One region of the Turicibacter sp. genome, then DNA from elsewhere that is predicted to be linked to it. Evidence: predicted binding sites of a transcription regulator. Region 1 holds the regulator's gene; the other holds the start of a gene.
What was found. Region 1 encodes HrcA, which represses chaperone genes, less so after heat shock. Its sites were predicted from a motif close to TTTTAGCACTNNNNNNNNNNNAGTGCTAAAA; they were not measured.
Positions count from the first base shown of each region.

Region 1 (16,971 bases):
TTTAATTGAGCTAATTCACCTTGTTTGGCTGTTTCTTCATAAGCAAACAAGCAAACATCGTAATGTTTAGATTGTTCTAAGAAAGCCTTAAAGGTATGAACAGAATGAACTTTTGGAACCACTTGACGATGAGACTGTTCAGCAGCTTCTTTTGCAATCTTATTCCATCGTTCAACCTTTTTCACTTCCTTTTTAGCATCTAGTTTAACAACACAACGTTCCATACTTACCGGCATAAAGTTAGTTGCTCCACACTCCGTTGCCTTTTGAATGACCCATTCAAATTTATCTCCTTTAGGTAACCCTTGGGCAATCGTGACCTCAATGGGTAATTCCGTATCACTTTCAATTGCTTCACCAATTTCTCCCGTCACTTCATCTGGTGTTACGGCTGTAATCGTGAGATAATAACATTCTTTATCTTCATTACAAACAATGATTCGCTCACCGACTTCCATTCGCATGACACGGGCGATATGATGAGCATCTTCATCAGTAATTCGAACTTGTTTCGCTTGAAACTGATGATTTTTTAAAAAATAACGTTGCATTACGTTGCCTCCAATTCGACTTTAACCTTCGTATGTTGCCACAATCGCAACCCATCCATTTTTTTCTCTCACTTCTTCAATCTTAAATTGATGGGCAACTAAAGCATCTAATACTGCTTGTTTTTCATGGTCAACAATACCAGAACAAATAAACGTTTGACCTTGTGGTAATACTTTCACCACATCATCTAACATATTAATAATAATCGGTGCTAATATATTAGCTACCATTAACGTTGGAGCTTCTGATAACGCCTCCACCCCATCAATTAAATTGTTTTTCTCAATGATAATGTTTTGACAATGATTCATTTCAATATTTTCTTTTGCACGAATCACTGCCATTGCGTCCAAGTCAACCGCATAAACCAAACGACATCCAAGTTTTGAAGCAGCGATTGCTAAAATTCCAGAACCAGTTCCTACATCAACAACGACTTGACTTGAATTGGCATACTGTTCAATCAATTCTAAACATAATTGTGTCGTTTCATGCGTTCCAGATCCAAAGGCCATTCCCGGATCTAACATAATCTCTGTCACATTAGGATCAGTTGTAGGTTCAAGCCAACAAGGTTTAATCACTAGCGTCTTCGTAATTTCAATTGGAGTATAATGTTTTTTCCAACTATTTGCCCAGTCTTCTTCATCTAACATTTTGATTTCCAGTTTATTATGGTCAAAGTTATCAAATTTTAAATTTAATAATTGCGTTCTCACAAATTCTAACTGTGTTTCAATATCTGACGTTACGGCTAAATAGCCTTTAATGATAACTCCATCACTTGGATAATCATTAGGATTTAGGCGATAAATTTCACCAAAATGATCCTCATGTGATTCTGTTACGGTATTTGAATCTTCAAGTAAGACTCCCTTCGAACCAGCCTCAATAAAAATATTACTAACTAAATCATACGCTTCATGCGTTGAATGAAAACTTAACTCTAACCAGTTCATGAAGTCACCTCATTTATCAATTTTATCTCTAAATTATAACACAATTCATCAAAAACTAAAAATTATGTTCTTTTGTTTAATATTGTAAATTTTTTATAGTGTCATTCTTTTTCCATAAAAAAATTGTAAGGATTCTTCATCCTTACAATTTTCATTATTTAAAGGCCTTTTTTAACTTATCCCAGATTGAACCTGTTTTATCTTCTAACTGATCAAATTCATGTAATAATTCACGTTGACGATGACTTACTTTTTTAGGAACGACTAATTTAACTTTGACATATAAGTCTCCCGTCATTTCGCGGTTAATGTATTTAATTCCTTTATTACGAACTCTAAATTCAGTTCCTGGTTGTGTTCCTTCTGGAATTTTTAAAGCCACTTTTCCATTTAACGTCGGTACTTCAACTTCAGCTCCTAAAGTTGCTTGACTAAATGAGATTGGAATTTCACAACGAAGGTCATAACCATCGCGAACAAAGAAATCATGTGGTAAGACTCTAAATCCAACATATAAATCTCCACTTGGTCCGCCATTACGTCCCGCTTCTCCTTGACCTGTTAAGCGGATTTGTTGACCATCATCAATTCCAGCTGGAACTTTAACTTCAATCGTTTTTTGACGGTTAACTGTTCCATGCCCTGAACAAGCATCACATTTATGTTTAATCTTTTTACCCGTTCCAGAACAGTCAGGACAAGTCGTTTGAGTTTGCATACGTCCAAGAATCGTATTTTGAACTTCCACAACGCGTCCTGTTCCACTACAACGAGAACATGTTTCAATATCGTCTTTAGAACGTGCTCCTGATCCCCCACATTTTGTACATTCTTCTTCACGATTTACTGTAATCTCTTTTGTCACGCCAAATGCAGCTTCTTCAAACGTAATCGTTATTGTTTGCTTTAAATCATTACCACGTTGTGGGGCATTTGGATTTCGACGATTTGAGCCACCACCGAATCCGCCAAATCCGCCTCCGAACATACTTTCAAATATATCTTCGAATCCGCCTCCGAATCCGCCTTGTGCTCCACCAAATCCTCCGAATCCGCCAAATCCACCTTGGCCACCGAATCCATCTGTTGCTGCATGTCCATATTGATCATAGGCTGCGCGCTTTTGCTCATCGCTAAGCACCTCATATGCTTCTTGTACCTCTTTGAACTTTTCTTCTGCATTTGCTTCCGTTGCAACATCAGGATGATACTGTTTAGCTAACTTACGGTAAGCGCGCTTAATTTCTTGATCAGTTGCTGTTTTTGAAACACCTAGCACCTCATAATAATCACGTTTTGCCATGCTGTACCCTCCTTTTATTCTTTCATAATATACCATAAAAAAAGTCAAAGTCATAGTAGACTTTGACTTTTAAATTTTTTATTAAACTTCTTTATATTCAGCGTCTACAACTGAATCATCACTTGAATTTGCTCCTGCATCACCTTGTGCCGCTTGAGCTGCCTCAGCTGCTTGAGAATAAACTTTAACCGCTAATTCTTGAGCTAATTTTTCAAGTTCATCTTTTTTCACTTTAACTTCATCGAAATTGTTATCGCTTAATGCTTTTTCTAATGCTTCAACTGCATTTTTAATGTTTGTTTTTTCTTCTTCAGTTGCTTGTTCTCCAAGTTCTGAAACTGATTTATTTGCCGCAAAGATTAATTGCTCTGCTTCATTACGTAAATCTGCTTGTTCTTTACGTTTTGCATCTGCATCTGCATTTTCTTCTGCTTCACGGACCATGCGTTCAATTTCTTCATCTGTTAATCCTGAACCAGAAGTGATGGTGATACGTTGTTCTTTTTGTGTACCTAAATCTTTTGCTTTAACATTTACAATCCCATTAGCATCGATATCAAATGTTACTTCGATTTGAGGGATACCACGTGGTGCAGCTGGAATATCTCCTAATTGGAAGCGTCCTAATGTTTTGTTATCTGATGCCATTGGACGTTCACCTTGTAAAACGTGAATATCTACGGCTGGTTGGTTATCTGCAGCTGTTGAGAACACTTGAGATTTAGATGTTGGAATTGTTGTATTACGAGGGATTAAAACCGTCATCACTTGTCCCATTGTCTCGATACCTAAAGATAATGGTGTAACGTCTAATAATAAGATATCTTTAACATCTCCTTGTAACACCCCACCTTGGATAGCAGCTCCCATTGCAACTACTTCGTCTGGGTTAACTCCTTTATTAGGTTCTTTTCCTAATTCATTTTTGATTGCTGTTTGCACGGCAGGAATACGAGTTGATCCACCAACTAATAAAACTTGATCTAAATCATTTGCAGTCATCTTAGCATCTTTTAATGCTTGACGAACTGGTCCCATTGTACGTTCAACAAGAGTTGAAGTCATCGCATCAAATTGAGCACGTGATAAAGTTTTTTCTAAATGTAAAGGTCCTGTTGCATTCATTGAGATGAATGGTAATGAAATTTGGACAGATGTCACTCCTGATAAGTCTTTTTTAGCTTTTTCAGCCGCATCTTTTAAACGTTGCATTGCCATTTTATCTGCTGATAAATCAACACCTGTTTCTGATTTAAATTCTTTTACTAACCAGTCAATAATCACTTGGTCGAAATCATCTCCACCTAAACGATTATCTCCCGCTGTTGATAATACTTCAAATGTTCCATCTGCTAACTCAAGAATTGAAACGTCAAAAGTTCCTCCTCCTAAGTCATATACTAAAATTGTTTGTTCTTTATCTGTTTTATCTAATCCATAAGCTAAAGCTGCTGCTGTTGGTTCATTGATGATACGTTTAACATCAAGACCTGCAATACGTCCTGCATCTTTAGTCGCTTGACGTTCAGCATCAATGAAGTAAGCTGGAACTGTAATAACTGCTTCAGTTACTGGTTCACCTAAGTATGCTTCAGCCGTTGCTTTTAAATTTTGTAAAATAATTGCTGAAATTTCTTGTGGTGTATAAGATTTTCCTTCAATTGTTTCTTTATGGTTTGTTCCCATATGACGTTTAATAGACATGATTGTATTTGGATTTGTAATTGCTTGACGTTTTGCAACATCACCTACTTGACGTTCTTCACCTTTGAATGATACAACTGATGGCGTTGTACGAGCTCCTTCTGGATTAGCGATAACTTTCGCTTCTCCACCTTCCATAACTGCAACACATGAGTTAGTTGTTCCTAAGTCAATACCAATAATTTTACCCATTGAGATTCATCCTCCTATATAACAATTTAGAATTATTCGCTTACTTTTACCATTGAAGGTCGAATAACACGATCTTTTAATTTATAACCTTTTTGAAGTTCTTGTAAAACCATTCCTGATTCTACCCCTTCAACTGCTTCTTGCATCACAGCTTGATGCACAGTTGGATCGAAGGCCACGCCTTCTGCTTTAATGACTTCAACCCCTTCTTGCTTTAATGCCTCAAGTAATTGGGTATGAATCATTTTAAATCCTGTTAAGAATGTTTTTGTATTTTCATCTTCAACCGTACTAGATAAAGCACGCTCAAAGTTATCAATCGCTGGAATAATATTCGTAATCACAGCCTGTGAGCGATATTTCGCTTCACGAACGCGTTCTTCATTCATACGACGTTTAAAGTTTTCAAGTTCAGCTGCATTACGTAACAATTGATCTTTCAGATCTTGAATTTGTTGTTTTAATTCCACTGTTTCATCGATAACTTCTGATTCCGTCTCACACTGGCAATCACCATTTGCTTCTTGGCAACCTGCTTCTTCATTTAATTCTTCTAATTCTTCAACTGGTTGGGTTTCCTTATTCAACCGCCCCACCTCCTATTTATATAAATCAGACATAATTCGTGCGACATGCTCAAGAAGTGGAATGATTTTTCGATACTCCATTCTCGTCGGTCCTAAAACCGCAATCTTCCCAAATTCATGGTCACTAATTTGGTACGGAACCGTGATTAGTGTACAGTTTTCCATCGCTTTTATTTCGTTTTCTTGTCCAATTTTAACCGTCAATTCATGAGTCTCATCATCTGACTCAATAACTTTTACAATCTCATCTGCTTCAATCATACTAAACAAATGATAAGCTTTATCTAAATCATTGAATTCTGGTTGTTTCAAAATATTAGATTTTCCACTTAGAATATAATTGTTTTGAGAGAGCGACTGAGAAAGTAATTGAAGCATTGTATACATAATTTCCTCTTTGTATGTAATGAAATCATGTAATTGATTTTCAAAGCTTTCAGTTAACTTATCATGGATTTCACCCACAAATTCACCGACAAGTAATTCATCGAGCGCTTTAATAATGGTCTCCATTTTTTTAATATCAATATTGTCAGGAATCGTAATTGTCCGACTCTCAACATGCCCTTGGTCTGTAATAAGAACAAAGACAGCTTGTGCATCTGAAATCGGAACAAACTGAATTTTTTTGACTCGACTGTAATCACGAGAGGGACCTAATAAAATTGACGTATAATTCGTTAAACTTGAGAGCAATTTAACCGCTTCTTTAATGGTTGTTTCACGTTCAAATTGTTTTTGATTTAACAATTGTTTAAATATTCCTACTTCTGGTGTTGTCTCCATAGGTTCTTCTTTTACAAGGTAGTCTACGTAATAACGATATCCCTTTTGACTCGGGATCCGACCACTTGACGTATGTGTTTTTTCAAGAAAGCCCAAATCTTCTAAATCTGCCATTTCATTTCGAATCGTAGCAGCTGAAAAATTCAGTTCTTCTTTTTTAGATAAGACGCGCGAACCTACTGGCTGTGCCGTGTGTATGAACTCTTCTACAATTGCCTTTAAAACAAGTATTTGTCGTTCCGTTAGCAATGTAAACACCTCTTTTAGCACTCGTTATCATCAAGTGCTAATACCATTATATATAACCTTATTAGCACTGTCAACTCATTAGTGCTAATTTTTTATTTTTTTCAGAAGTCTAACTTCAGCAACCGTCTACCTTGATTAATATTCTCATTTCATGCTATTTCATACAAAAAAAGACACTCCTAGGAGCGTCTTTTTGAATTATTTATGCGATTCAATTAATGATAATAACGACGCTTTTGGTTGGAATCCAACTGTTTGCTGAACTGCTTGACCGTCTTTAAATAAAATTAATGTTGGAATTGACATCACTTTAAATTGTGACGCAACACCTGGACAATGATCCACGTTTACTTTAACAATTTTAGCAACACCTTGTAATTCAGTCGCTAACTCTTCTAGAACAGGCGCAATCATCTTACATGGTCCGCACCAATCTGCATAAAAATCAACTAAAACTAATCCAGTTGCAATTTCTTGAGCAAAATTTTCTTCTGTTGCATGAATAACTGCCATGTTTATTTCCTCCTCTAATACTTCTTGATAGTCTATCATAAGTATATCATATTACCATGAAATTACAAATAGATTGCACTTTCACCCAAATATTATTTCACATTTTTAGACACCTATCCCCATAACTTTCTAACAATCCCTTTATTTTAAACAGTAAATGGAGCGCCAACACGATCCTTTAACTAATTTAAATATCGGCGTAAAAATTCTTTCGTTCGTGCCTGTTTAGGATTTACAAAGATTTCATCTGGTGTTCCTTCCTCAGCAATCACCCCTCGATCCATAAAAACAACTCGATGACTTACCTCTTTAGCAAATCCCATTTCATGTGTCACCACAATCATCGTTAATCCATCCTCCGCTAATTGTTTCATGACTTTTAAAACGTCACCCACCATTTCAGGATCAAGGGCACTTGTCGGTTCATCAAATAACAATACTTCTGGTTCCATACATAAAGCACGCGCAATGGCTACACGTTGTTTTTGCCCCCCTGATAATTGTGAACTACTTGCATGAGCAAATGATTTCATTCCGACCTTCTCTAAATAAAACATCGCTTTTTCGATCGCCTCTTCTTTTCTTCGTTTCAATACTTTTGTTTGTCCAATGACACAATTATCAAGAACTGTTTTATTTTGAAACAAATTAAAACTTTGAAACACCATCCCGACTTTAGTTCGGTATTGATTAACATTAAGTTCTCCCTTTAAAATATCCTGGCCTCGATATAAGATTTCACCACTATCTGGAATTTCTAATAAATTAAGGCATCGAAGTAGAGTTGATTTCCCACTTCCACTTGATCCAATAATCGTAATAACTTCTCCTTTATCCACATGAAACTCTATGTTTTTTAAAACCTCTAGTTCTCCAAATCGTTTTTCTAAATGATGGATGTTGATCATCGTATTTTCTGCCATACTCTCCTCCTAAAGATTTGCCATTGGAACCGTTTGCGATGATGGAAATGAAGTTTTTTTCACGTTCATTTTCTTTTCAATCCAACCTAAAATTTGTGCTGTAATTGTCGTTAACACTAAATAAATGAGGCACGTAATAAAAAACGTCTCAGAATATAGCATCACACTTCCTGCTACTGATTTAGATTGGAAGAAAACTTCAATCACCCCAATGACATTTAACATTGAACTATCTTTAATATTCACAATAAATTCATTTCCAATAGAAGGAAAGGCGTTTTTAATCGCCTGAGGTAAGATAATGTACATCATCGATTGAAAAGCGGTCATTCCAATACTTCTAGCGGCTTCAAGTTGCCCTTTATCCACTGACTGAATACCTGAACGGATAATTTCTGCCATATAAGCCCCAGTATTAACCGAAATAATCACAATCCCTGCAGTTAATGAACTCCACCCTAGAATAGGACGTAAAGCATGATATAAAAACATCGCTTGCACCATCATTGGAGTCCCTCTAAAAAACCAAACGTAAAGACCTATCAAACAGTGCATCATTTTTTTTAACACTTTTACACTTTTTAAGTCTCTTGGTTCAATTGTAATCGCACGCAATCCCCCTAGAACTAACCCAATAACTAAGCCTAACATCGTTCCTAAAAAAGCTAAAATGAGTGTCATTTTAATTCCATACATGAACAAATCAAAATTTTTAACAAATAAAGAAAATGATTTATTTAAAAAGCCATTTTGAGTGGTTAAGAACATCATAATTATTCACCTGTTGGCGCACTTTCGCGAGATTCTGTCATCCATTCATTTCGAGTCGAATCTGAAATATTATCTAAAGCAGATTGAACTTGATTAAAGAACTCTGTACCACGACTGCCTTCTTTTAATCCAATTGAAACAGATGTATCAATATCAAATCCTTTACCTTCTGCAAAGTGAACAATAGTCAAATCTGGATTAGCTTGAATGACCCCTTCGGCAACGGGTAATTCAGCCGTAATAGCATCTGCTTCATTTGATTGTAAAGAGACCACTAACTCAGGATAAGAAGATTTAGGTGTTAAGTGATTCACCCCTTCAATTTGGTCAATTACCGTATCATAATTAGTATTCATCTGTCCAATCACATTTTTACCACTAAAATCTTGAATAGATGTTGCATGAACTAAATCATCGTCTGCACGAACAATCAGTACCATTTCTGATTCAAAATAAGGTGTCGTAAAATCAATTCCTTGTTCACGTTCCTCATTAGCGGTCATCCCAGCAATAATCGCATCAATTTCTCCCGATTCTAGTGATAATTGCAAACCATCCCACTCTAATTTTTTAATCACTAACTCTTTTTCCATGCTCTTTGCAATTTCATTTGCAATTCTCACATCGTATCCATCACAAAATCCTGCTCCACCAATTGATACACTTGTCTGTGTTGGTGCTGACGTTTGCCAGTTAAACGGAGCATAATTACATTCCATTCCAACCGTAAACGTATCTTTTGAATTACTTGTAGCATTCCCGCTACATCCTGCAAGCAAAATACATCCTGCTAACGTTACAACTAATTTTCTCATATTAAAATCTCCCCTTTGATTAAAATTGATTGTAACAAAAAAAGTCGTGCTATTAACACGACTGAAAAAAAGTCCTCTGTTTAATAGCTCCTCTTCAAAACTGAAGGAGTGTTACAGGTATTTCCTGCAACCCCAAGTGACGTATTTGCCAATACGAAACTTTCGGCGATGATTACCTTTCCAACATTTCCTCACTTGCCAGCTCCCTGTTGTACTCTGATGCAACGCTACCTCTATACGATTTTTTTTGTCCTCTTATAAAATAACATGATTTCCATATAATGTAAACTTTATTTTGAAAAATATATTTTCACAAAAAAATCTATCCCGATTGACTCGAGATAGACAGGACTCCCTTATTTTAATTCAACAACCGTTGCTCCAGTTCCACCTTCACCGGCTCCCCCAAATCTAAAGCTTGCAACGTGTTTATTTTGTTTTAAATATTTATGAACCCCTTGGCGAAGAGCTCCCGTTCCATGACCATGAATAATCGTAATCGTTTGATATCCAGCCAATAAGACATCATCAAAGTATTTATCAAGCATTAACATAGCATCTTCATAGCGTTCTCCTCGTAAATCCAATTGAATTCCGACATGGCTATTACGTTTATGAACCATTTGCCCTTTTTTTGTTTCCTTTTTCTGAACCGATTTACGTAAATATTGAAGATCTTCAGGTTTAATGTTCACTTTCATCATACCCAGTTGAACCATCCATTCTCCATTTTTGGTTTGCTCAATCAGTTCACCTTGACGATTTAAAGATAAAACCATCACTTCATCACCTGGTTTTAACGGCTGTTTATTTTGAGCCTTTTTCTTAAATTGCTCTGCTTGTTTCGCCTCTGCTTTCTTTAATGACGTCAATTTTTCTGTTAACTCATGATCTTTCATTGATAAATCAGCCATTTTTTTCGCTCGACGTAAATCCATCACAATTTGTTCTGCTTCTTCTTTTGCTTGGCGAACACTTTCAAATGCTTCTTTTTTGATATCCTCTAAGACTTTTTCACGTTCTGCCTCAAATTTTGCCAGTTTTTGCTCATATTCTTTTTTCATTTCTTCAACTAATGTATTTTGTTGCTGAAGATGTTGAATCTCCTGATCTAATTGTAATCCACGATCCTCAAGTTTTGTAATTAAATCCGTCATTTCTGTTCGTTCACTTTCAACATATGAACGAGCTTGATTTAAAATGGCCTCTTTTAATCCTAAACGTTTTGAAATCTCAAAGGCATTTGAACGTCCAGGTACTCCAACAAGTAAACGATACGTTGGGGAAAGCGTCTCAACATTAAATTCAACCGATGCATTAATCACATCATCTTGCTCATAAGCATAGGCCTTAAGCTCAGGGTAATGCGACGTCGCAATCGTACGCGCTCCTCGAACCTTAACATAATTTAAAATCGAAATAGCAAGTGATGCGCCTTCTTTCGGATCGGTTCCTGCCCCTAGCTCATCAAATAAAATCAAGCTATTCACTGTTAAACGTTCCATAATTTTAACGATATTTGTCATATGAGATGAGAACGTTGATAAACTTTGTTCAATACTTTGTTCGTCTCCAATATCAGCAAAAACATGATCGAAAATAGCCAATTGTGATGACTCGTGTGCCGGAATTAAAAGACCTGCTTGTGCCATCAACGTTAGTAATCCCACCGTTTTTAACGTAACAGTTTTCCCCCCTGTGTTTGGACCTGTGATTACAATCGTCGTATACTCATCTCCAAGTTCGATGTCATTAGCCACAACAGACTTTTGATCAATTAAGGGATGTCTAGCAGCCACTAAACGGATAATCCCTTTAGTATTTATTTTAGGACGCGTTCCATTAATTAAACGGGCATACTTTCCTTTTGCAAACATGAAGTCAATTTCTCCAAGAAGCTCAACATTTAATGACAGTAAGTCGACAAACTTCTTCACTTCTTCGGTTAATTCACGTAAAATACGTTCAATCTCACGGCGTTCTTCTACATGCCACTCTTGCAACTTATTATTTAAATCCACCACTTCTTTTGGTTCCATAAAATACGTATTTCCTGATGAGGATTGATCATGAATCGTTCCACCAAACGTATTTTTATAATCTGCACGAACTGGAACAACATAACGTTCATTACGAATCGTTACGATTCCATCTGTCAATTTGCTACGACGCTCTGATACGACTTGATTTAGACGTTCTTTAATACGAGATTCGGTGCTTTGAATAGCACGACGAATACTACGTAATTCACCTGATGCACTGTCCATCACATATCCTGTCTCATCGATACACGCATTAATAGCATTTTGTAAACTCGATAAAGCGACTAACGTATTCGTATGATGTGCAAAAATCGGGGCATCGACTTTAATCTCATTTAAACGTTCTGCAAAAGATTTCATCTGTGACACCGCATAAAGTAAGCGGCTCACCGCTAATAACTCTTGTGAAGATAGAATCGCTGAAATCTTCGCACGCGCAATCGCCTCTGAAATATCAGATACCCCACCTAGTGGAGCCTCTCCTAACGCGTAAATAATTCTTAAGGCTTCATCTGATTGATTTAATCCATACTCCACATCTTTTTCAATCGTCGTTGGCTTTAATAAAGCCACGCGTTTTTGTCCAAGCGAACAAGCACACAACGACTCAATCGTTTGTTTAATCTTATTAAATTCTAATATCTGAATAGCTTGTTTCACTAATCTCACTCCACTTTAGCAAAAAAAATTTGCAAAAATTTTTAACGATGTTATTTTAACACAAATTCTGTTAAAATCATAGTATACATTTAAATGGACGGTGACCCTATGGCTTCAACAATTACCTTAACAGTATCGCAACAAATACTAGAAAAAATGTACCAATATTACGAAAAACAAATTATTAAAATTCCAAATCATACTCTTTTTCAAGCAAAGACCACTTCTTGTACCATTACGGCTTATCTAAGCAAAAAAGTGGTATTTCAAGGGGTGAATCCTGAGATTGAAGCAAACAAGTGGCAAAAGGCTTCACCTACTTCAACGACTCCTAAAAAATCAACTTTAAATGAAAAGTCAACCCTCCCAAGCAACATTGCTATGCTTTCAGCAATCGGATGTGATGAGGTTGGAACAGGAGATTACTTCGGACCGATTGTGGTTTGTTGTGCGTCTGTTGAAAAAGATCAAATAGCTTTTCTTCAAGAAATGGGAATTAAAGATTCAAAAGCATTAAAAGATCTTGAGATTTGTCAACTGGCTCATCAAATTGAAACGATGATTCCCCATCAATGCCTCGTTCTACCTAATGAAAAATATAACCTCATGGTTGAAAAAGGAATGAATGCAAACTCAATTAAAGCCTATCTCCATAATCAAGCTTTATTGAAATTAACCACGTCACTCCCTTCCCTTCCTGATTTCATCATAATGGATGAGTTCGTTAATGAAGCAAAGTACTATGACTATTTGAAGAAATTACCTAAACAACCAACCATCATCAGCGAAAACCTTCACTTTATTCAAAAAGGCGAATCGGTTCACGTAGCGGTAGCAGCTGCCTCAATTTTAGCTCGCGCCTCATTTGTTAAATACATGCAAATTATGAGTAAAAAATATCAATTTGAACTACCAAAAGGTGCAGGTGCTCCGGTCGACATCGCAGGACGAAAATTTGTTAAACTTCATGGAAAAGAAACACTTCAGTCTTTAACAAAATGGCACTTTGCGAATACAAATAAAATTTTAAAATAGAACCTCAAATAAAAGAGTTGAGATGAAAATAATCTGATCTTTTATAAAAAGGCGAATTAAATGACAGTTAAAAGATGAATTCTGCATCCTACAGAGTTCATCTTTTTTATTCGACGACTTTCCTTCTCTATTGGGATTGAAATTCTCAATTTCTACGTTGGGGTTAAAAGATGCTAAAGAATACAAAATGGATTGCCACTTAAATCTTATAAAATAAAAGAACCTATAAGCACACACTGTTTCAAGTGTAAGCTAATAGGTTCTAATTGAAACTTTCATACTTTTTATTTGACTATTTCTTCTAACTTAATATCTAATTTATCAATAAAATGGGCTGCTTTTTCAGGTTCATTATTTTGTAAATAATAATAGATTAACGCCATATTATAGTCAGAATAATCCGTTTGCTGTGTTAAAAGTGTTCCACGTGTAAAAAGTCCCATCACTAATAACACATAGGTGGCAGTTGCTAACGCTGTTCGTGATAAATACTGTTTAGTTTTTGGAAGTCCTAAAATTGAAGCAATTAAGAACCCTCCTAAAAACCCTCCTAAATGACCATAAAAGTCAATCGTTGGATCTATGATTGCCCAAACAATTGAAAATAGCATAATGGGAAAAATCATTCCCTTTACTAAATGCATAAACATTTTTCTATTTTCAATTCCTAAAAACAGCATGGCACCGAGTAACCCATAAGCAACGGTAGAAGCTCCTAAAGAAACATTTTCAATAAAAGCAAAACTAAATAAATTTCCTAAAAAGGCAGACCCAATGATGATAATAGTGAGTCGCCACCACCCAAATAGGTGCTCAATTATTTTACCAAATTGATAAATAAAAATAGCATTAAATAATAAATGGAATAATTGTAAATGAATAAGACTTGGTGTTAATAAGCGCCAATATTCTCCCGCTATAATTAATGGATTATATTTCGCTCCAAATTCGATAGCGGTTCCAATATTTTTAACCGGTTGAATTTGAATCATTAAAAATAGGATGACTAGAAGCGCTAAAAATCCAATAATCACAAATGATTTAGATTGAAACTCAAGCATTTTTCTTACATTTAAAGCTTTAGCTTTCGATGTTTGTTGCATTTCAATAATCAACTCACTCATTGAACGCTCCAAAGACGCTCGTTCAATACTTGAGTAAAATTGTTTAATGTCCTCATTTTGAGTAAAATCGTCTGCTCGCTGAATATCAATAATTTTAACATAGTCTTTTACATTACTAAAATATTGACAACTTGCCGTATCTATATTTAAAATCACCACGTTCAGACGCCATAACAAATAACGACGTCTGACACGCGAACGAACTCGATCAATTTGTTTCATGAGTTGTGAGGCTTGCATTTCATTAAACAAACTTCGTTGATTAATATATATGAGCTGCACCGTTGGATGTGATAAATTCTCTAACCAAATTTCTTTTTCATTTCCAACATAAATGTAATTTTCTTCTACTAATAAATAATTCACGATATTCATGGTTAGTTCACTTTGAATATCTAAGCGAATCTCCTTCATCACACCTTGCTTTTCCATTTTCTTATCACCTTATATTTAAGCTTATTTTTGAAGATTTGCTAATGCCTCTTCAAAATATGTTGGAATCGGTGCCGAGAATTCCATATACTCTTCGGTCTTAGGATGGACAAACCCTAAAACTTTAGCATGTAAAAATTGTCCATGTTCTGCACCAATTGTTTTACGTGGACCATATTGAGGATCTCCTGCTAATGGATACCCAATATATCTCATATGAACACGAATTTGATGAGTGCGACCTGTTTCTAAACGACACTCAATTAACGTAAACTCTTTAAAACGTTGTAACACTTTAAAATGCGTAACCGCATGCTTCCCTGACTCTACTACCGCCATCTTCTTACGGTCTTTAGGATCACGGCCAATCGGCGCATCAATCGTTCCATTATCATGAGGAATCACCCCATGTACAAGGGCAACATAACGTCTAGTGACTGTTTTTTCAACTAATTGATTCACAAGAGATTCATGTGCCACATCGTTTTTAGCAACCATTAATAAACCAGATGTATCTTTATCAATACGATGCACAATGCCTGGACGTAAAACACCATTAATACCTGATAAATCCGTCACTTGGGCCATCAATCCATTGACAAGCGTCCCACTCATACTTCCTGGTGCGGGATGTACGACCATATTTTCAGGTTTATTAACAACAATCACGTAATCATCTTGATAAACAATATCTAAATCCATCTCTTCTGGAATCACGTCTAAAACTTCAGGTTCTGGGATATTGATTTCAATTTGATCATTTAATCGACATTTATAGTTAGCTTTCGCCACTTGTCCATTAATTAAAACACGTCCCTCTTTAATGAGTTGTTGTAAATAAGAACGTGAATAATCCTCAAATGATTCATTTAAAACTTTATCTAAACGAACACCTACTAATTCTTCTGTTACTATCATATTTTCTTGTTCCATAAACGCCATCCTTTCAACAAGCAAAAAAGCCATTTAAGGATTTACTACTTTCTTGGTTGTCTTTAATTTAATCGTCTTTATTTTACTAAGTTGTAGTGTTTGATGTTATGATTATTGACGCTTCATATCTAAAATGGCATCAATCGCCATTAAGACAACTCCAATACATAAGGCACTATCTGCAATATTAAAAATTGGGAAATCATAACCCAAAATATACGTGTCAATAAAGTCAACAACGTGTTGATACAACACACGATCGATAAAGTTTCCAACCGCTCCCCCTAAAATAAGGGCTAAGGCAATCATTAACCATTTATCTTTTTTAATATCTAAGCGAGTCATCCACACAATAACAACGGCGATGACTGCTAATGTGATGAGGTAAAAAAACATCATTTTTCCTTGAAAAATTCCCCAAGCTGCACCTGCATTACGATGTGATGTAATGTATAAAAAGTTATCAATAATCGGAATGGATTGACCAATCGTCATTTGTGAGGCAACTAAATATTTTGTCACTTGATCGAGCACAATAGTTAAAGCGACAATGGCGATAATTAACCACATTTATTCCACTACTCCTTTAGTATTCGTTTTATTTTGACATTTTAACATTATAACAAACAATTCAATTTTTGTATATAAAATTTCCCTATTTAGCCGTGTTCACATTCAATGAAATCTCAGCCATTTGACGGTATTTAACTCCCGCTGCATCAAGCATTCGTTTTGAGGCAAGGGTGCTGTCTGTATGAGCATACTTATCACTCATGTAAACAATTTCATTAATTCCAGATTGAATGATATATTTGGCACATTCATGACATGGAAACAGTGAAACATATAAACGACAATGTTTAAGGCTAGTCGTACTGTTTAAAATAGCATTTTGTTCCGCATGAACAACGTATGGATATTTCGTATTTATAAACTCTCCTTCACGCTCCCATGGAAATTCTTCATCTTTACATCCATGTGGAAACCCATTATAGCCTATTCCGACAATTCGATGTTCTTCATTTACAATGCAAGCTCCAACTTGAGTCTGAGGATCTTTACTACGCATGGAAGATAGTAATGCAATCCCCATGAAATACTCATCCCAACTTAAATAATTTTCACGCATAAAAAAGCCTCCTATTACATTAACCTAATTCGTTTTGATGTGATAGTAAAAAAACCTATCGCCCACTGGGAGATAAGTTTTTATCCCTATTTTAATTATAACTGATTTTCAAGACATTTGCCTCTATTTCATGATTTTTCTTTAATCCTGATAGCTGTAAAGATTTAATTTGATAACTTAAATCTTCATTTTTTAAACTTACCTCTCCATTTAGTTTATCCACATCAATGTAGCTCATGTATATATTTTTCAAATTGAAATC
Region 1 covers NZ_JAGAVR010000065.1:12,078-29,048, reverse strand. The annotation lists gene J6D32_RS08505 (16S rRNA (uracil(1498)-N(3))-methyltransferase) at 1-551, opposite strand, end outside; gene prmA (50S ribosomal protein L11 methyltransferase) at 573-1,511, opposite strand; gene dnaJ (molecular chaperone DnaJ) at 1,666-2,814, opposite strand; gene dnaK (molecular chaperone DnaK) at 2,896-4,710, opposite strand; gene grpE (nucleotide exchange factor GrpE) at 4,743-5,306, opposite strand; gene hrcA (heat-inducible transcriptional repressor HrcA) at 5,310-6,341, opposite strand; gene trxA (thioredoxin) at 6,531-6,845, opposite strand; gene J6D32_RS08470 (amino acid ABC transporter ATP-binding protein) at 7,028-7,768, opposite strand; gene J6D32_RS08465 (amino acid ABC transporter permease) at 7,778-8,539, opposite strand; gene J6D32_RS08460 (transporter substrate-binding domain-containing protein) at 8,542-9,354, opposite strand; lysine riboswitch at 9,431-9,598, opposite strand; gene J6D32_RS08455 (endonuclease MutS2) at 9,711-12,056, opposite strand; gene rnhC (ribonuclease HIII) at 12,165-13,091, shown strand; gene J6D32_RS08445 (rhomboid family intramembrane serine protease) at 13,376-14,647, opposite strand; gene J6D32_RS08440 (RluA family pseudouridine synthase) at 14,672-15,580, opposite strand; gene lspA (signal peptidase II) at 15,692-16,150, opposite strand; gene J6D32_RS08430 (deoxycytidylate deaminase) at 16,236-16,709, opposite strand; gene J6D32_RS08425 (DUF4097 family beta strand repeat-containing protein) at 16,801-16,971, opposite strand, start outside.

Region 2 (16,971 bases), on a different contig from region 1:
GTCACGGGCGGTATTGCAGCATTTAAAAGTGCTCAGATTGCTAGTAATTTATATAAAAAGGGCTATGATGTCCATGTGATTATGACTAAAAATGCAACCGAGTTTATTCAGCCGTTAACATTTGAAACGTTAACTCATAATCGAGTATCAATTGATACGTTCGATCGTAATTTTGAGTATAATGTGAATCATATTTCATTGGCACAACGAGCAGATTTATTTGTAGTGGCTCCAGCATCAGCAAATTGTATTGCTAAGTTTGCTCATGGATTAGCAGATGATATGTTATCAACAACATTTTTAGCAGCGTCTTGTCCTAAATTAATTGCACCTGCAATGAATACGGGAATGTTAACTAATCCTATTACACAACGAAATATCAAGATGTGTAAAGAAGCTGGTATGCAATTTATTGAATCAGGCAGCGGTTATTTGGCTTGCGGTGATATTGGTGCCGGAAGATTAGCTGATGTAGATGATATTATGGATGCTATTGAATGGGCAATCGTTAAAGAAAAGCCACTTGAAGGAGTCAAGGTTGTTGTAACGGCAGGTCCTACACAGGAAGATTTAGACCCGGTTCGGTTTATTACGAATCACTCAAGTGGAAAAATGGGGTATTCAGTAGCCCGCGCAGCTAGAAATTTAGGAGCAAATGTAACGTTAATTTCAGGTCCGGTTAATTTAAGAAAGCCAGTGGGAATTGAAGTTATTAACGTTCGTACGGCAACGGAAATGTTTGAAGTATTCGATTCATTAAAGTCTCAGTATGATATTTTAATTAAATCAGCAGCTGTTTCAGATTACGGTGTTGAATCTGTTGCAAATCAAAAGTTGAAAAAATCTGGTGATCGATTGACTTTAGAATTTGTTATGAATCAAGATATTTTAGCTTATGCTGGTCAACATAAATTACCGCATCAAGTGGTTTGTGGATTCGCAATGGAGACTGAAAATTTAGTCGAGTTTGCGACTAAAAAATTAATAAATAAGAAAGCTGACATGATTGTTGCTAATCAGTTAACAGATGAAGGTGCAGGCTTTAATAAAGATACAAATTTAGTTACATTTATTACGGAATCGAACTGTGAGAAGCTTGATTTAATGAGTAAAGAGGCAGTTGGATATGAGATTTTAAGTCGTCTGATGACGATGTTAATGGAGAAAAGAGGAGAAGTATGTTAGTTGTTATTGACGTAGGAAATACAAACATTACATTAGGTGTGTATAATCAAGATGAGCTAATTGCTAATTTTCGATTAACAACTAAGATGCAAAGAACGTCAGATGAGTTTGGAATTACGATTTTGTCGTTTTTCCGTACGAAGGATATTAACCCTTTATCGATTGAAGCTGTCTTAATTTCTAGTGTTGTGCCGAAGGTTATGCATTCTTTAACTAATGGAATTCGTAAGTATTTTAACTTAGAGCCGATGATTGTAGGTCCTGGCGTGAAAACAGGTATTTCGATTAAAACAGAAAATCCAAAAGAGGTTGGAGCAGACCGAATTGTAGATATCGCAGCCGCTTATCATATTTATGGAGGACCTGCGCTAGTGATTGATTTCGGAACGGCGACAACGTATGATTATGTTAATGAATTTGGAGAATTTGAGTTTGGCGTAACTTCACCTGGAATTGAAATTTGTGCTCAAGCATTATGGACTCAAGCTGCTAAATTACCAGAGATTGAAATCAAAAAGCCTGAGTCAATTGTGTGCCGAAATACAATTACAAGCATGCAAGGTGGACTTGTCTTTGGATATATTGGACAAACTGAATATATTATTAAAAAGGTTAAAGAGCAAGTTGGCAAGGATCTTAAGGTTATTGCAACTGGGGGTCTTGGTCGAATTATTTTTAATGAAACGGATATGATTGATGTTTATGATCCAGATTTAGGATTTAAGGGAATGAAAATCATCTATCAAAAGACAAAACAAAATTAGAGAAATAAAAAGTTAGGAAGATTTTAAATCGTTCTAACTTTTTTCATTTCTCGACAAGTAGCATTTTAATAATTGGAATGCTCAATAAAATTAAGCATATTTATGGAAAGAGTGACTATAATAAATAGGAATTTGGTTTTTATCTATTGCCAATATTTATTAGTATTTGTATAATCAACACAGTAGCACTCTTACATCTTGAGTGCTAAAACGAGGAGGGAACATTATGTTAAAACCACTGAATAATCATGTTGTACTTGAAGTTGTAGAAGTTGAACTAACAACGGCAAGTGGAATTATTCTTTCAAGAGAAGCTGCAAAGCCAAGTCATTCTGAAGGTGTTATTTTGGCTGTGGGAGAAGGGCGTATTCTTGATAATGGACAACGTTTACCACTTGATGTTATGGTGGGACAACGTGTTATCTATAATGGATTTGGTGGAACTAAGGTCAACCATCAAGGGAAGGATTTAGTGATTGTTTCATCTGAGGATATTTTAGCAATTGTTGAATAATTGATATTAAAATAGTTTAAATATAGGTGATAAGGGAGGAATTTTAATGGCAAAAGAAATTTTATTTGCTGAAGATGCTCGTCGTGCGATGATTCGTGGTGTGGATAAGTTAGCTGATACAGTAAAAGTAACGCTTGGACCTAAAGGAAGAAATGTAATCCTTGAGCAAAAATTTGGAGCACCTCAAATTATTAATGATGGGGTTTCGATTGCAAAGGAAATTGAACTTGAGGATAAGTTTGAAAACATGGGAGCTCGTTTAGTGGCTCAAGTAGCAAGTCGTACGAATGATGTAGCAGGTGATGGGACAACGACGGCTACGGTTTTAGCACAAGCTATGATTCGTGAAGGAAATAAAAATATTGTAGCAGGTGCAAATCCAATGACGATTCGTCGTGGAATGGAACGCGCTGTTAAGGTTGCGGTTGAAGCATTAAAATCGGCTTCTAAACCGATTGAAGGAAAAGAATCGATTGCTAATGTTGCAGCTATTTCTGCAGCTGATGAGGAAATTGGTAAGTTAATTGCAGAAGCAATGGAACGTGTTGGAAATGATGGTGTGATTACATTAGAAGAGTCTAAAGGATTCGAAACAACAATGGATATTGTTGAAGGAATGCAATTTGATCGCGGATATTTATCATCATATATGGTAACTGATACAGATAAAATGGAAGCAATTTTAGATAATCCATATATTTTAGTGACGGATTCAAAAATCTCGACTTTACAAGATATTTTACCAATTCTTGAACAATTAGTTCAAACAGGTCGTCCAATGGTGATTGTGGCAGATGATGTTGAAAATGAAGCGTTGGCAGCTTTAGTTGTAAATAAGTTACGTGGAACATTTAATGTTGTAGCGATTAAAGCTCCTGGATTTGGAGATCGTCGTAAACGTATGCTTGAAGATATTTCAATTTTAACGGGTGCAGAGTTAATCACTGAAGAGCTAGGATTAGAGTTAAAAAATACAACTCTTGATCAATGTGGTCATGCAGGACGTGTTATTGTAACAAAAGATCATACAACGATGGTTGAAGGTGCCGGATCACAAATTGATATTCAAGCTCGTATTGCTCAAATTCGTGCAGAACTTGAAAATACAACGTCTGAATTTGATCGTGAAAAATTACAAGAACGTTTAGCAAAACTTTGCGGTGGAGTTGCGGTTATTAAAGTAGGTGCTGCAACTGAAACAGAATTGAAAGAGCGTAAATTACGTATCGAAGATGCGTTAAATGCAACACGTGCAGCGGTTCAAGAAGGAATTGTTGCTGGTGGTGGAACAGCCTATATGAATATTTATAATGAAGTAGCTCGAATTGATGCTAAAGGTGATGAAGCGACAGGAGTTAAAATTGTTTTAAAGGCATTAGAAGCTCCAGTACGCCAAATTGCTGAAAATGCAGGAATCGATGGATCAGTTATTGTGTATCGATTAAAAGAATTAGAAACTGGATTTGGATATAATGCGGCAACTGATGAGTTTGTTGATATGTTCAAAGCTGGAATTGTTGACCCAACAAAAGTAACACGTTCAGCACTTCAAAATGCGGCAAGTATTTCTGCTTCATTCTTAACAGCAGAAGCTGCAGTTGTTGAAATTGAAAAGCCACAGGCCGCACCTGCAATGCCTGAAATGGGTGGAATGCCATACTAATTATTTAGCTTTATAAAAGAGAGAATCAATTGTTTGATTCTCTCTTTTTGTTTAAAGTTAACATGAGGTATAATAAAAGAAAAATACAGGGAGGATCTGAAATGTTGAAAGGAATTGGAACAGATATTGTTGAGATTAATCGTATCAGTTCTTTAAATCATAAAGAAAGATTTGTTAAAAAGTTACTAAGCAATGATGAGTATCAACTATTTTTAAATTTTAAATCTGAGAAAAGACAACATGAGTTTTTAGCCGGACGCTGGGCAGTAAAAGAAGCGTTATATAAGGCTCTTGGAACTTACTGTGATGGCAAATCATATACTGAGTTTAGTATTTTAAATGATGAAAATGGAAAACCATATTTAGATAAGCCTCAGTTAGAAGACATTCATTTGAGTTTAAGTCATTGCGAACAATATGCAGTGGCATTTGTTGTTGTAGAATCAAATTAAAACCAGTTGCCTATCAGTGCAACTGGTTTTAATTATTAGTCATTTCTACTAGAGAAGAGTAGAGCAATATTTATAAGTCCTGCGATTCCAACTAATCCATAAATAACTCTTGAAATAATTGCTGTTTGCCCACCAAATAAGTAAGCAACTAAATCAAATTCAAAAAATCCAATTAGTCCCCAATTTATTGCACCAATAATTGTTAGAACTAATGCAATACGCTGAATAATAGCCATCTTCGATGCTCCTTTCGTTTTGAATATTATTAGTATTTAATTAATATGGTAGTTTTATGTATTAGAAAGCATAAATTAAATATCGAATTCATATTATTTATTGAAATGAACTTAATAAAGAGGTGGATAGCGATGAAGAAATTATGTTTAGTGTTCGCAGTAATGCTTACCGTGCTATTAGCAGGATGCGGAGAAATGTCACAGCAAGACGTCGTAGATAAGTTAACAAGTAATCTCGACGATGCGAAGTCTTATTATGCAACTGGGGTTATGGAAGTTGATAATAATGGACAAATGTATCAATACAACGTAGAAGTGGCTTACCAACAACCAAATTACTACAAAGTAACATTGAAAAATGAAACAACTAACAATGAACAAATCATCTTAAAAAATGACGATGGAGTTTATGTTTTAACACCAGCGTTAAACAAACAATTTAAATTCCAAAGTGATTGGCCATTATCAAGTTCACAAGTGTATTTATATCAATCATTATTATCAGATATCTTAAATGATACTGAAACTTCATTCTTATCTGAAGACGATTGCTATACATTTGAGACAGTAGCTAATTATCATGGAAATCGTGATTTAACAACACAAAAAGTGGTGTTTGATAAAAAATCATTAACACCAACTGAAGTGTATGTGATGGATGCGGAGGGAACACCACGCGTTTCAATGAAATTTACATCATTCAAATTTAATGAGGATTTAGCTGATGGATATTTTGATTGTCAACAAACAATGGAGTATTCTCAAGAAACAATGGGCGAAGGTGTAATTAACACATTAACAGGTGAATTGTATCCTTCATATTTACCAGAGGGAACAACTCTTTCAAATAAACAATCAATTGAAACTGAAATGGGTGAACGTATTATTATGACGTTCGATGGAGATAAAGACTTCACAATGATTCAAGAACCAGCTTCTTATTCAGAAACTGGTAATCTTGAAACAGTGGCAGGAGAGCCTGTTTTAATTAACGGAACAATTGGAGCTTTAAGCGACAATTCAATTACTTGGGTTGATCGTGGAGTAGAGTTTTTCTTAGTTTCTGAAACATTAGAAGAAGATGAATTAGTATCTGTTGCTTCTTCTATGACTAGTTATTTTGAAAAATAAGAGTTAAAAGAAGGACTGCCTAGGCAGTCCTTTTAAATTAATTAAATAAGTTTGAGAGATAGTTAATTAAATCGAATTGAAACAAGTCGTTCTTTTCAATAATTTTACAATTTGGAAAATCAGTTTGCAAGGCTTTAATATAATCATCATCTTTTTCTGATATGACGATTTCACATGTATTGTTAACAGAATGAGATGTCATTTCGGTTGAATAAGAATTAGAATAAATTTGATTTTGCTGATGACTATTTATTTTTAAATCTTTTGAGTGCAGTTGATAGAATATGATGCAAATAAAAAGGATACTACTAATAGATAAGATATAGCCAAGTATCTTTTTAATTGGATATTGATTGTTTTTCATGTTGAATACTCCATTCTGAAAAAAAGCTATATATTATATTAATAAAAAAAACTATGTTTTTCGTGTGTACAAAATGTATTCATTTATGTTAAATTTTAAATAGATTATTTTGTTCACTATTGGAGAGTGTTGAGATGAGTATTAGATATAAAGTATTAGTAGCAGAAGATGAAGTGAAAATTAGAGAGATTTTAGTTGATTTTTTAGGCGATTATTTTGAAGTAATTGAAGCGAAAGATGGGGAGGAAGCTTTACGTTTATTTCATTCACAACAAATTGACTTAGCATTATTAGATTTAATGATGCCAGGAAAAGATGGCTTTTCAGTATTAAAAGAGATTAGATCGGTTTCTAAGGTTCCAATTATGATTTTAACAGCACGTTCAAGTGTTGAAGATCAAGTGAAGGGTTATGATTTAAAAGTTGATGATTATATTACTAAGCCTTTTGAAAATAAAATTTTATTAGCAAAAATTAATCGATTATTGGCTCGTACGAATGAGGAAGATGAAGTAACAACTTATGAGTTAGCTTTTGATGGACTTGTCGTTAATAAGTTATCACGTACAGTACGTATCGATAATGAGTTAATTGATTTTAGACCAAAAGAATTTGATTTACTTGTCTTTTTAATTGAAAATCATCGTATTGCACTAGATCGCGATCGCATTTTAGATGCGGTATGGGGGATTGATTATTTTGGCGATACTCGTGTAGTCGATACACATATTAAAAAAATTCGTAAAAAACTAGGAAATTACGCACGATATATTCATACTGTTTTTGGGGTTGGATATAAGTTTGAGGTGATCTAGTTTTGCGTTTAGCGACTAAAATCTTTTTATTATTATTCGGATTATTTTTTGCGACGATTAGTTTAGATATTGCGGCTCAATATTATTTTTATGATTTTGCTTATCCAAGTTATAAACAAAATCAGATTTATCAGTTGGTTTATGAAATTAAAGAAGATATGCTAAATATTGATTTTTATTCGCCGGAGTTTATTTCATATTTAAATGATGTGAAGGATAATCATTTAGTAGAGTATGATATTTATAGCCCGACGACGACTCAACTGAATTTAGATCGATTAGCTGAGAATGATATTTTCTTTGAATCTTCTAGAGTTGAGAATGTGACGTCATTTCATTATTATACGACGGTAACGTTTAAAGAAGGTCAACAATTGATTTTAAAGTTTACCTATTCATTACAAGTTTTAGGGGAGATGTTAGCCGTTTTTACAAACTATTATATTTTTATTTTTATGATTTTAGCAATTTTAGTTTTAGTATTTGCGATTTGGTTAACCGAGCATATTACAAAGCCATTATTGCATATGAAGCGGGTTACAACGAATATTGCGAATATCGATTTTTCTGAGAAGTGTCAGGTTAGTTCTGATGATGAGTTAAAGGATTTAGCAACAAATATTAATGTGATGAGTGATAATCTTCATAATACGTTAAGTGAGTTAAAGGCAGCTAATGAAAGACTAAAGGATGATATTGCAAGAGAACGTGAATTTGAGCAGATGCGATCTAATTTCTTTGCGACGATTTCACATGAATTAAAGACGCCGTTGACGATTATTAAGGGGATTGCGAATCGCGTTAAATCAAAGCCTTTGACTAAAGATGAGATGACCGTTCAGGTTGATTCAATTATTGAAGAAGTCGATCGTATGACGATGATGGTTCAGGATACGCTTAATTATATGCGAATGGAATCGAAGCCGGATGAGTTAGATTTAAGTAGTTTTAATTTGAAGATGTTGGTGGAGCATGTTCATAAGAAGATGAGTCATTTAGCTGAGGAGAAGCATTTAAATGTGTTGACTGATTTAGATGATGTTTATGTTGAGGCAGATTCTGATCAGATTATGACCGTTGTAATGAATCTTTATTCGAATGCAATTCGGTATACTTCTTCTGATGAGGCGATTTATATAACGATTGAGCGTTATGATAAAACGGCACGTTTTGAAATTGAGAATACAGGGATTTTTATTCCTGAAAATGAGTTAGATTTAATTTGGGAGCCATTTTATCGTTTAGAAAAGTCTCGTAATCGTGATAGTGGTGGAACAGGACTTGGATTATTGATTGTGAGTAAGATTTTAGAGTTGCATCAAAGTAATTACGGCGTTATGAATACGGAGCGGGGAGTTAAATTCTATTTTGAATTAAATATTGATCCTGATTTTGATGAATAATGAATCTAAAATTGATGCTCAGTTTGAGTCTTAAATTTCATATCAAGTTTGTATAATGTAGTTAACATTTTAAAAAAATAGTCATGAGCATGAGCTTATGACTATTTTTTGTTTTTGAGTCATATAGTTTAGTTATAGAGGAGGGAGATAAATCAATGAAGATGAGAGTAAATGAAAGGTTGAATACGGTCCATCCTTCGATTATCAGGGAAATGAAGAATTTAGCAGATTCCTATGATGATGTCGTTGATTTTACACTTGGGGAGCCTCATTTATTTCATGAGACGTATGAGTTAATCCGCAAGGATTTACATCGTCGTTTGTTGAAAGATTCGTTAGGGTATGCGAATTTTTTTGGAGTTCCTGAGTTGAAAGAAGCACTGTTAGCATATTGTAAGGAAAAATTTCATCAAGAGTATACGATGGATGAAATGATTATTACAAGCGGTGTTTCAGAATCGATTAGTGCTGTTTTGAAGGTTATTCTTGAGGAGGGGGATGAGGTAATAGTTTTTAATCCCTCATTTGTACTTTATCAAAGTAATACTGAGATGAATGGTGGTACAGTTGTTCCTTACGATATGTTATCAACAAGTATGAGAATTGAAAAAGAGAAGTTATTAAGTTTGATCACAGATAAGACGAAGGCTATCATTTTAAATTCGCCTTGTAATCCAACAGGAAAGTTGATGACTGAATCAGATTTGGCATGTATTTATGAGTGCATTAAAGATAGACCGATTTTTGTGATTTCTGATGAGATTTATAGAGAGCTTTTGTTTGATAATCAAGAGTATCCATCTATTAGTCAATATCATGATTTGCGTAATCGATTGTTTGTGATGAATGGTTTATCGAAGTCTTTTGCGATGACGGGGTGGCGAGTTGGGTATGTGATGGGACCGCGTCACTATATGAAATTAGTTGGGTTGGTACATCATAATATGGTAGCATCGGTTAGCACGGTTTCTCAGTATGGGGCTATCGAGGCTTTAAAGCATCCGGAGATTGTGGATAATATTAGGTCTTATTATAAGAGAAATCGTGATTATGCATATGAGAATCTGAAGCCTTATTTTAAGAATATTGTGAGACCTGATGGAGCTTTTTATTTGTATTTAGATGCGAGTGAGTATGGATTGTCTTCAAAGGAGTTTGCGATTAAATTATTAGAAAATGAAAAGGTGGCACTTGTTCCAGGAATCGCATTTGAGGTAGAGGATTCTGGCTATGTTCGTTTATCTTATTGTTGTGATTATAATGTTTTGAAAGAAGGGATAAGAAGAATTCAAAATTTTAGAAATATCTTGTAAAAACACGTATGATTTCCTTTTTTGTGATAAAATATTGTCGGACTTCATTTGATTGGGTAAGATTATTGATTTTTAGAAAACACTAATTGAAGTAAAAAAAGAGATTGTATTTGAAAGAGTGAAGAGAATGACAAATTATCAATATAGAGGAAATACATATAGAAAGAAGAGAGTAGTAAAGCGAAGAAGAATTAATAAAGTACGTTTTAGTATTTTTATTTTAATTTGTTTATTTCTTATTTTGAGTTTATTCTTTGGGATAAAAGCTTTGTTAACAGATAAGGTACCGGTTCAGTTCGCGATAACAAATGATTTAAATGAGGAAGTAGGAGCTAGTTCATTTAATTTAACGATGAGTTGGGAAGCATTAGATGTAGAGCAATATAAAGATATTGTTATTAAAGTCAATGATGAAGTGTATCAGTTAGATTCAAGTCAAACGACATTTGAAGTTGAACTTGAGCAACCTGAAACAGCGTATCATATTGAGTTTAAAGCAAAGAAAAAAGGGCTAGCCTTTTCGAATACATTGAAAAAGACGATTACAACACAAAAAGATAATCAACGATTTACTCAATCGATTGAAAATTTTTTGATGGATGACAATGGGCTGACGTTTGATCATGTTTTAAATCAACAAGAACTAAAAAGTTTAAATTTAAAATCATTAAGCTATCAATTAATTTCTTCTAAAGAAGAAGTGTTAGAATCGTTTATTCCAAAGGAAATGAATAAAGAAGGGGATACGCTTCGTATTAAAGTTGAGATTCCAATTGTATCTTTAGAGGAATATCATGCTTTATCTCTTGTTTTTAGTGGGGAACAATCAGGGGTTATTTTTACATCAACTGTTCAAGATGAAGATGCTAAAACAACACTGAATCATTCAACTCAGGGTGCCTTAACGCCAACATTTGAAGGGAAAGATTTAATCCTAATTAATGAGCAATTAGAGCATTATGATTATGTTGAGCATAACTTTTATGCAGAGTCATTACATGTTAAGGTGAATACGCCAGCTGAAACGATTGAAACTTATCAATTAGTTAATCATGAAGGTGTAGAAGTTGTTAATGAAAAGTATGAAAGTGAGACAAATAAAGGAATTCAGTTAGCAAATTTAGAAGCAGGGCGATATTATTTATATTTTAATAATGAACCGATTTATACACATGAAAAAGTGTTTGATGAATGGTATACGATTCAAAGAGATGGCATTGCAAAGCATATCGAAGTTAAGACGTACCAAGGAATGCTAGCTATTGATGTGAAAGATGTGACTGAGTTACCAGAGGGTGTCTATGATATTTTAATAGATCCAGGGCATGGTGGATTGGATACAGGAACAGCATTCAATAATTTATTAGAAGCAGAAGAAGTACTTAAAATTGCAAACTATATTACGTCTCGTTTAGAAGATCATGGATTGAAAGTTAAGATGACGAGAACGGAAGATCTAGATCCAGCTGGAAAAGGAAACTTTGATTATAATGAATCTCCTTATTATGAAGAGGGGCGAGTTGAACAGGCGTATCAATACCAACCTAAATACATGATTTCAAATCATTTAAATTCTTATGATAAATCATTAGAAGGGTTTGAAGTTTATACGCCAGTTTCTGCGACCAATGAATGGGGAGAACTTGTAGCTTCTGCTTTAACTGCAGCAGGTCAGGGTCCACGAGATTCAGAAAAAAGTGAGTTTAGAGTGTCAGAGGGATCTTATAAAAAGTACTATTTATGTAAAGATTCTGACTATGTAACGACATATGGTTGCCAAAATGATTATATGGATTATTTATATATTATTCGTGAAACAGGTGGAAAAGCGACACAAGCTTCTACTTTATTAAAGTATAATGATAATTATAAAGCTATTCCAAACTATGGTCCTGAAACCATGTTAATTGAATATGCTTATATCGATAATGTGAAAGATAGCAATGAATGGAAGGCTAATTATGAGAAGTGGGGAGAAGCTGTGGTTAAAGCGACACTCCAATATTTAAATGTCCCATACAAATCAAAATAATTAAATGGGGACCTTTAGATACTGGAGGTCCCCTTTTTATCAAGTTAGTACTGAATAAAAATAGGATAATCAAATGATAATTGATTATAGATTAATACGTTATTAAATATTGAGATGGTTTTATTTTCTGAACTAGTTTAAAACTTAAAAATTCTTAAGAAAAAAGAGTTTTTATGTCTAAGAGTGGTAAGTTAAAGGAACAATATAGATACAACTATTAATTTGTGCTATTATATTGATTAGTCTTTCAACTTTAATATTATCTAAATAAAGAAGGAGAGGGAAAAATGACTCGTTCAACGAAAGTATTAATATTAACAGCTCCGTTTGGAAGTGGGCATTTGCAAGTTTCTAGCGCTCTAACTGAAGAGTTTATGAAACATGAAAATGTAATTGTAGAGGAATATGATTTATATTCTGAAGAATTTCCGACTTTATCAAAAACTTTACAAAAGGCGTATTTAAAAACATATAAACCAATTGGAAAAGATCTTTATCGTATGTTATATTACGGTTCAAGCTATGCTATTCATGATTCAATTCATGCTAAAATTTTAAAACCTTATTTAGAATTCGGAATTCGCTCACTTCGCAATAAGATTAATTCGTTTAAACCTGATGCTATTATCAGTGTGTTTCCGGTAACGTCTTTATATACACTTGAAGAAAAGGGATTTAAAATTCCTATTTACACAGTTATTACTGATTATTATGCGAGTGGATTATGGTTGTATAAAGGAGCTCGTCGCCATTATGTTGCAAGTAATAAAATGGTTGCTTGGGGCGTTGCAAATGGACTTTCTCAAAACCAATTCATGTTAACAGGAATACCAATCAATTCTAAATTTTATAAAAAACATCCTAAATCTGAAATCTATGAAAAATATCAGTTAGATCCTAATAAACGAACGGTTGTCGTTTCTGCTGGAGCATACGGTGTTGTTTCTCATGTTGATGAGATTGCCACTCGTTTAGCATCACAACCGGAGATCCAAGTTGTAGTGGTTTGTGGAAACAATCATAAAATGTATGAGAAAATGATGGAAGTTAAAGCCGGTTACGCTAACTTACAAGTGTTAGGATATTGTAAAGAGATGAATGAACTCTTAGATATCGCTGATTTAATGGTGACTAAGCCGGGAGGTATTTCATTAACTGAAGCCGCGGTAAAGTCAGTCCCAGTTATTTTATATAATCCTGTTTATGGGCAAGAACTTGAAAATGCCCGTTATTTTGAAGAAAAAGGAGCATCTGTCATCGTTTCAAGTGAATCTGAGTTAATTTATCATGTACTCATTATTTTAAATGAAGAGGGAATGCTTGAAGAAATGAAACAGAATATTAACCAATTATCACGTCCTTATTCTGCTAAGAATATTGTAGAAGATGTGTTAAAAGATAGTGAAGAATATTATGAACAACAAGTGTTATAAAGTTTTAAAGCTTGAGCATTTAAAAGGATTAGACTATGAAGTTACGATTTTAGATGAATCAGGATTAACTCAAGTTTTAGCGGTTCATGAAGAGATTGTTTTAAAATATCGATTAGTAGCGGGAAAGGAATTAGATGAAGCGATTTATGAAGAGCTTCAATCGAAATTAGATTTAGGACGTGCTTATCAGTACGCCTTAAATCTTTTAAGTCGTAAATCTTATACCACTGCAGAAATTTATCAAAAACTAGAACTTAAAGAATATGAATCTTTAATGATTAAAGAGGTACTGGAGCGTTTAACGAACGTTGGATTATTAAATGATGAACAGTATGCTATATCTTATATTTCGCACCATTCGATTATGGGGAAAAAGGGTCCAGCTGGTATTTCTCAGGATCTATTGAAAAAAGGAGTTTCCTCTCGTTTAATTGACAAGCATTTGAAATTATATGATGATGACACTCAGCTTGAAAATGCAATGAAATTAGCAAATCAGGTGCTTAAAACTAATACGAAATATGGTCCACATTTTATAAAGCAAAAAGTATCTCAGCATTTAATGAATAAAGGATTTAGTCGCTTTGTGATTGAGAAGGCGATTAATCAGATTGAATTTGAAGATGAAGACTCAGATCAACGCATTTTAGTTAAAGAAATGGAAAAGTTATTTAGAAGACATCAGGCATTAAGCGGTTATGATAAGAAAGTTAAAATTGTAAATGCCCTGATGCGTAAGGGATTTAACTATGATGATATTTCGAGTAGTTATCAACAATTAATTCAACAAGAAGAGTAAGGAGACTTTTTAATAGTCTCCTTTATTTGGTAAGAGGGATGAGTTATGGCACAACCAGCATATTTAAAGGTTAAACTACTTATTGAAGAAGAAATTAAATCATTGGTACCGAATGCAATGATTCAATCAGAACGAGATTTAGCAATGAAGTATGATGTTTCACGTATGACAGCACGAAAAGCAATTGAGGAATTAATTAAGGAAGGAAAGCTTTATCGTAAGGAAAAAGTGGGAACTTTTGTAGCAGATAATAAATTACATGAGCCTGTAGCAGAGCTTGTTGGATTTACATCAGAGATTATTAGTAAGGGAATGAAGCCACATACTAAAGTTGTTGATTATGATATTATAATTGCAGATGAACGTATTGCTCATCACTTAGAAATCAAAGTTGGGGATAAGGTGCATAGTTTGTTAAGATTGCGTATGGCAGATGATAGACCCATGACTTTAGAACATAACTATATTCCATTATCAGTGATTAAGGAGTTACCTCGCTCCGTGATTCATCGTTCGATTTATGCGTATTTAGATCAGGAGTTGAATGTTAAGATTGCGTCAGGAACACAAATGGTAACAGCGATTAAAGCTGATGAGTTGGTAGCGGGGTTACTTGAAGTTCCGTTAAATGATCCATTGATTTATATGGAGTTGACGTCTGTTTTGATGAATGGGCAGGTTTTAGAGTTCGTTGAAACGTATGCGAATCCACAAAATTATAAGGTCATGATTCACTCTAGAAGAAAATGGTAGGTTTTGGTGCGTCTGACTTGACAGTTTTAATGGAGTGGGCTACAATAAGCGTGTAAATTAAAAAACTAATAAATCTTCGAGGCAGGGTGAGAGTCCCTACCGGCGGTATTAGCCCGCAAGCCGAAAGGTTGATCTGGTGTGATTCCAGAGCCGACAGTGAAAGTCTGGATGGGAGAAGATTCGTTTTTGATATACTCTTTTTTAGAGATATCTCACGAAGATTTATTACGTGAGATCTTTTTTATTTTTATAGCTATTTTGAATAGGGATTAATAAATACTATTAATAGAAATTTGTTTTAGTAATAGAATTAATACTTATCTAAGGTACAACTATATTTTAAAAAGGATTTTACGAATATTTACAAATCTATCTTTAGGAGGAGAGTATATGAAAAACTCAAACAGTATTTTTAAGAACACAAAAAATTTAGTTTTACTTGGCGTTTTAGCGGCATTAGGTGCGATCTTAATGTTTATTGAAATTCCATATCCACCGGTACCATTTTTAAAGTTTGATCTAAGTGAATTAGTCGTTTTATTAACAGTTGAAATTTTTGGTTTATGGCCAGCCATTTTATTAGCAGCGATTAAGTCTTTAGTTCATGTGATGATAATGGGGCTTACGACTCCATATGGAATTGGTGTGATTACAGCATTTATTGCTTCAACAACGATTGCTTGTTTATATGTATTAGTTAAAAAGTATATCGATGGGGCAAGCTTCATGAAGAAAGCTCTTCGCTTTTTCTTAGTGATTGCAGGATTTAGTGCGGTTTTAACAATTTGTAACTACTTCTTTATTACGCCAATTTATTTCGGGAATTTCTGGTTTACACAGATTAGAGAGTGGACAACGTTAAGTTCATTTATTCCGGGGTTATCATTTGATTTAGGATACGGTGCAGCGATTGCATTTGTTTATATTCCATTTAATGCTTTAAAAGGATTATTAGTTTTAACGGTATATGAGATTATTGCGCCACGTTTAACTTCAGCGCTTAAAAAGATTAAATAAATTGTAAACTCCGAGGGGAAGTCTTTAGACTTCCCCTTTTTTTTGATATAATTAGATTAAATGGAAAACAAAGGGTGATTGGGTGAAAAAGTTTATCTATATTGTTTTTTTTATTATGGTTTCAGTGGGTTTATATCAAAATATTAATCGTTTAGATTTATTAGAAGAAGATATTTTAAGAGTTTGGGTAAGTAGTGATGAGTTTAAAGTCTTAAGTAAATTAAATGAGCAATTTGAAGAGAAGTACGGAGTGAAGATTGAGATGAAAATTATGACCTCTGAACAAGTCGTTTCTAATCTTCCATTATATGTTGGAACTCCTGATTATCCGGATGTAATTACGTTATCCCATACCTTAATTTCTCAGTTGGTTCAAATGAATGCATTGAGTCCAATTAGTGATATTTTTGAGGAATTAAATATTTTACCTGCTGTTAAATCAGGCTTTAAATTTAAAGGGGAGTATTATGGGGTACCTTATAATGCGGATACGGATATTTTATTTTATGATAAGTCGAAATTTCCAGAGGGTTTAAGCGCATTTAATGCGTTAGACGATTATTCAGATGTATCGTTAGTTATTGATTATCAAGATATTTATCATATAACACCATTTGTGACTGGTTTTGGGGGATATACGGTTGGGATTGATAATTTTGGAGATACGAATTTTTATGATATTGGATTAAACAAAGAGGAATCTATTTTAGGCTTATCGATGATGTTACAACTATTAGAGCCAAGTGCATTTTATAATAATGAAGGGGATATTTATAAATCATTCCTTAATAGCAAAGCAAATTTGATGATTGCACCCGCTAAGTTAGTTAATTCACTAAGTGAAAGTTATGATAATTTAGGATATCAAGCAATTCCTAATTTTAAAGAAGATGTTTTACCATATACGTATATGAAGATTGATACGTATCAATTAACGAAATATAGTCAAAATAAAGATTTAGCAAAAGAGTATTTTAGATTTTTATTAAGTGTTGATGTAGCTACTGCTCGTTATGAATATAATCGTTCCATTGCACCGGTTGATTATGAAGTCCCAATTTCACAGGATGAGTATTATACGGTTGTAAAAAAACAGT
Region 2 covers NZ_JAGAVR010000122.1:14,179-31,149, reverse strand. The annotation lists gene coaBC (bifunctional phosphopantothenoylcysteine decarboxylase/phosphopantothenate--cysteine ligase CoaBC) at 1-1,185, shown strand, start outside; gene J6D32_RS13165 (type III pantothenate kinase) at 1,179-1,949, shown strand; gene J6D32_RS13160 (co-chaperone GroES) at 2,176-2,463, shown strand; gene groL (chaperonin GroEL) at 2,510-4,126, shown strand; gene acpS (holo-ACP synthase) at 4,228-4,578, shown strand; gene J6D32_RS13145 (DUF378 domain-containing protein) at 4,614-4,814, opposite strand; gene J6D32_RS13140 (LolA family protein) at 4,947-5,945, shown strand; gene J6D32_RS13135 (hypothetical protein) at 5,983-6,309, opposite strand; gene J6D32_RS13130 (response regulator transcription factor) at 6,444-7,124, shown strand; gene J6D32_RS13125 (sensor histidine kinase) at 7,127-8,527, shown strand; gene J6D32_RS13120 (pyridoxal phosphate-dependent aminotransferase) at 8,683-9,840, shown strand; gene J6D32_RS13115 (N-acetylmuramoyl-L-alanine amidase family protein) at 9,968-11,872, shown strand; gene J6D32_RS13110 (MGDG synthase family glycosyltransferase) at 12,160-13,305, shown strand; gene J6D32_RS13105 (RecX family transcriptional regulator) at 13,286-14,104, shown strand; gene J6D32_RS13100 (GntR family transcriptional regulator) at 14,150-14,857, shown strand; FMN riboswitch at 14,926-15,041, shown strand; gene J6D32_RS13095 (ECF transporter S component) at 15,248-15,874, shown strand; gene J6D32_RS13090 (sugar ABC transporter substrate-binding protein) at 15,957-16,971, shown strand, end outside.
Region 2: J6D32_RS13160 (co-chaperone GroES) is a predicted target of HrcA. The motif match lies at 2,130-2,160, and genes of this name have one in related genera.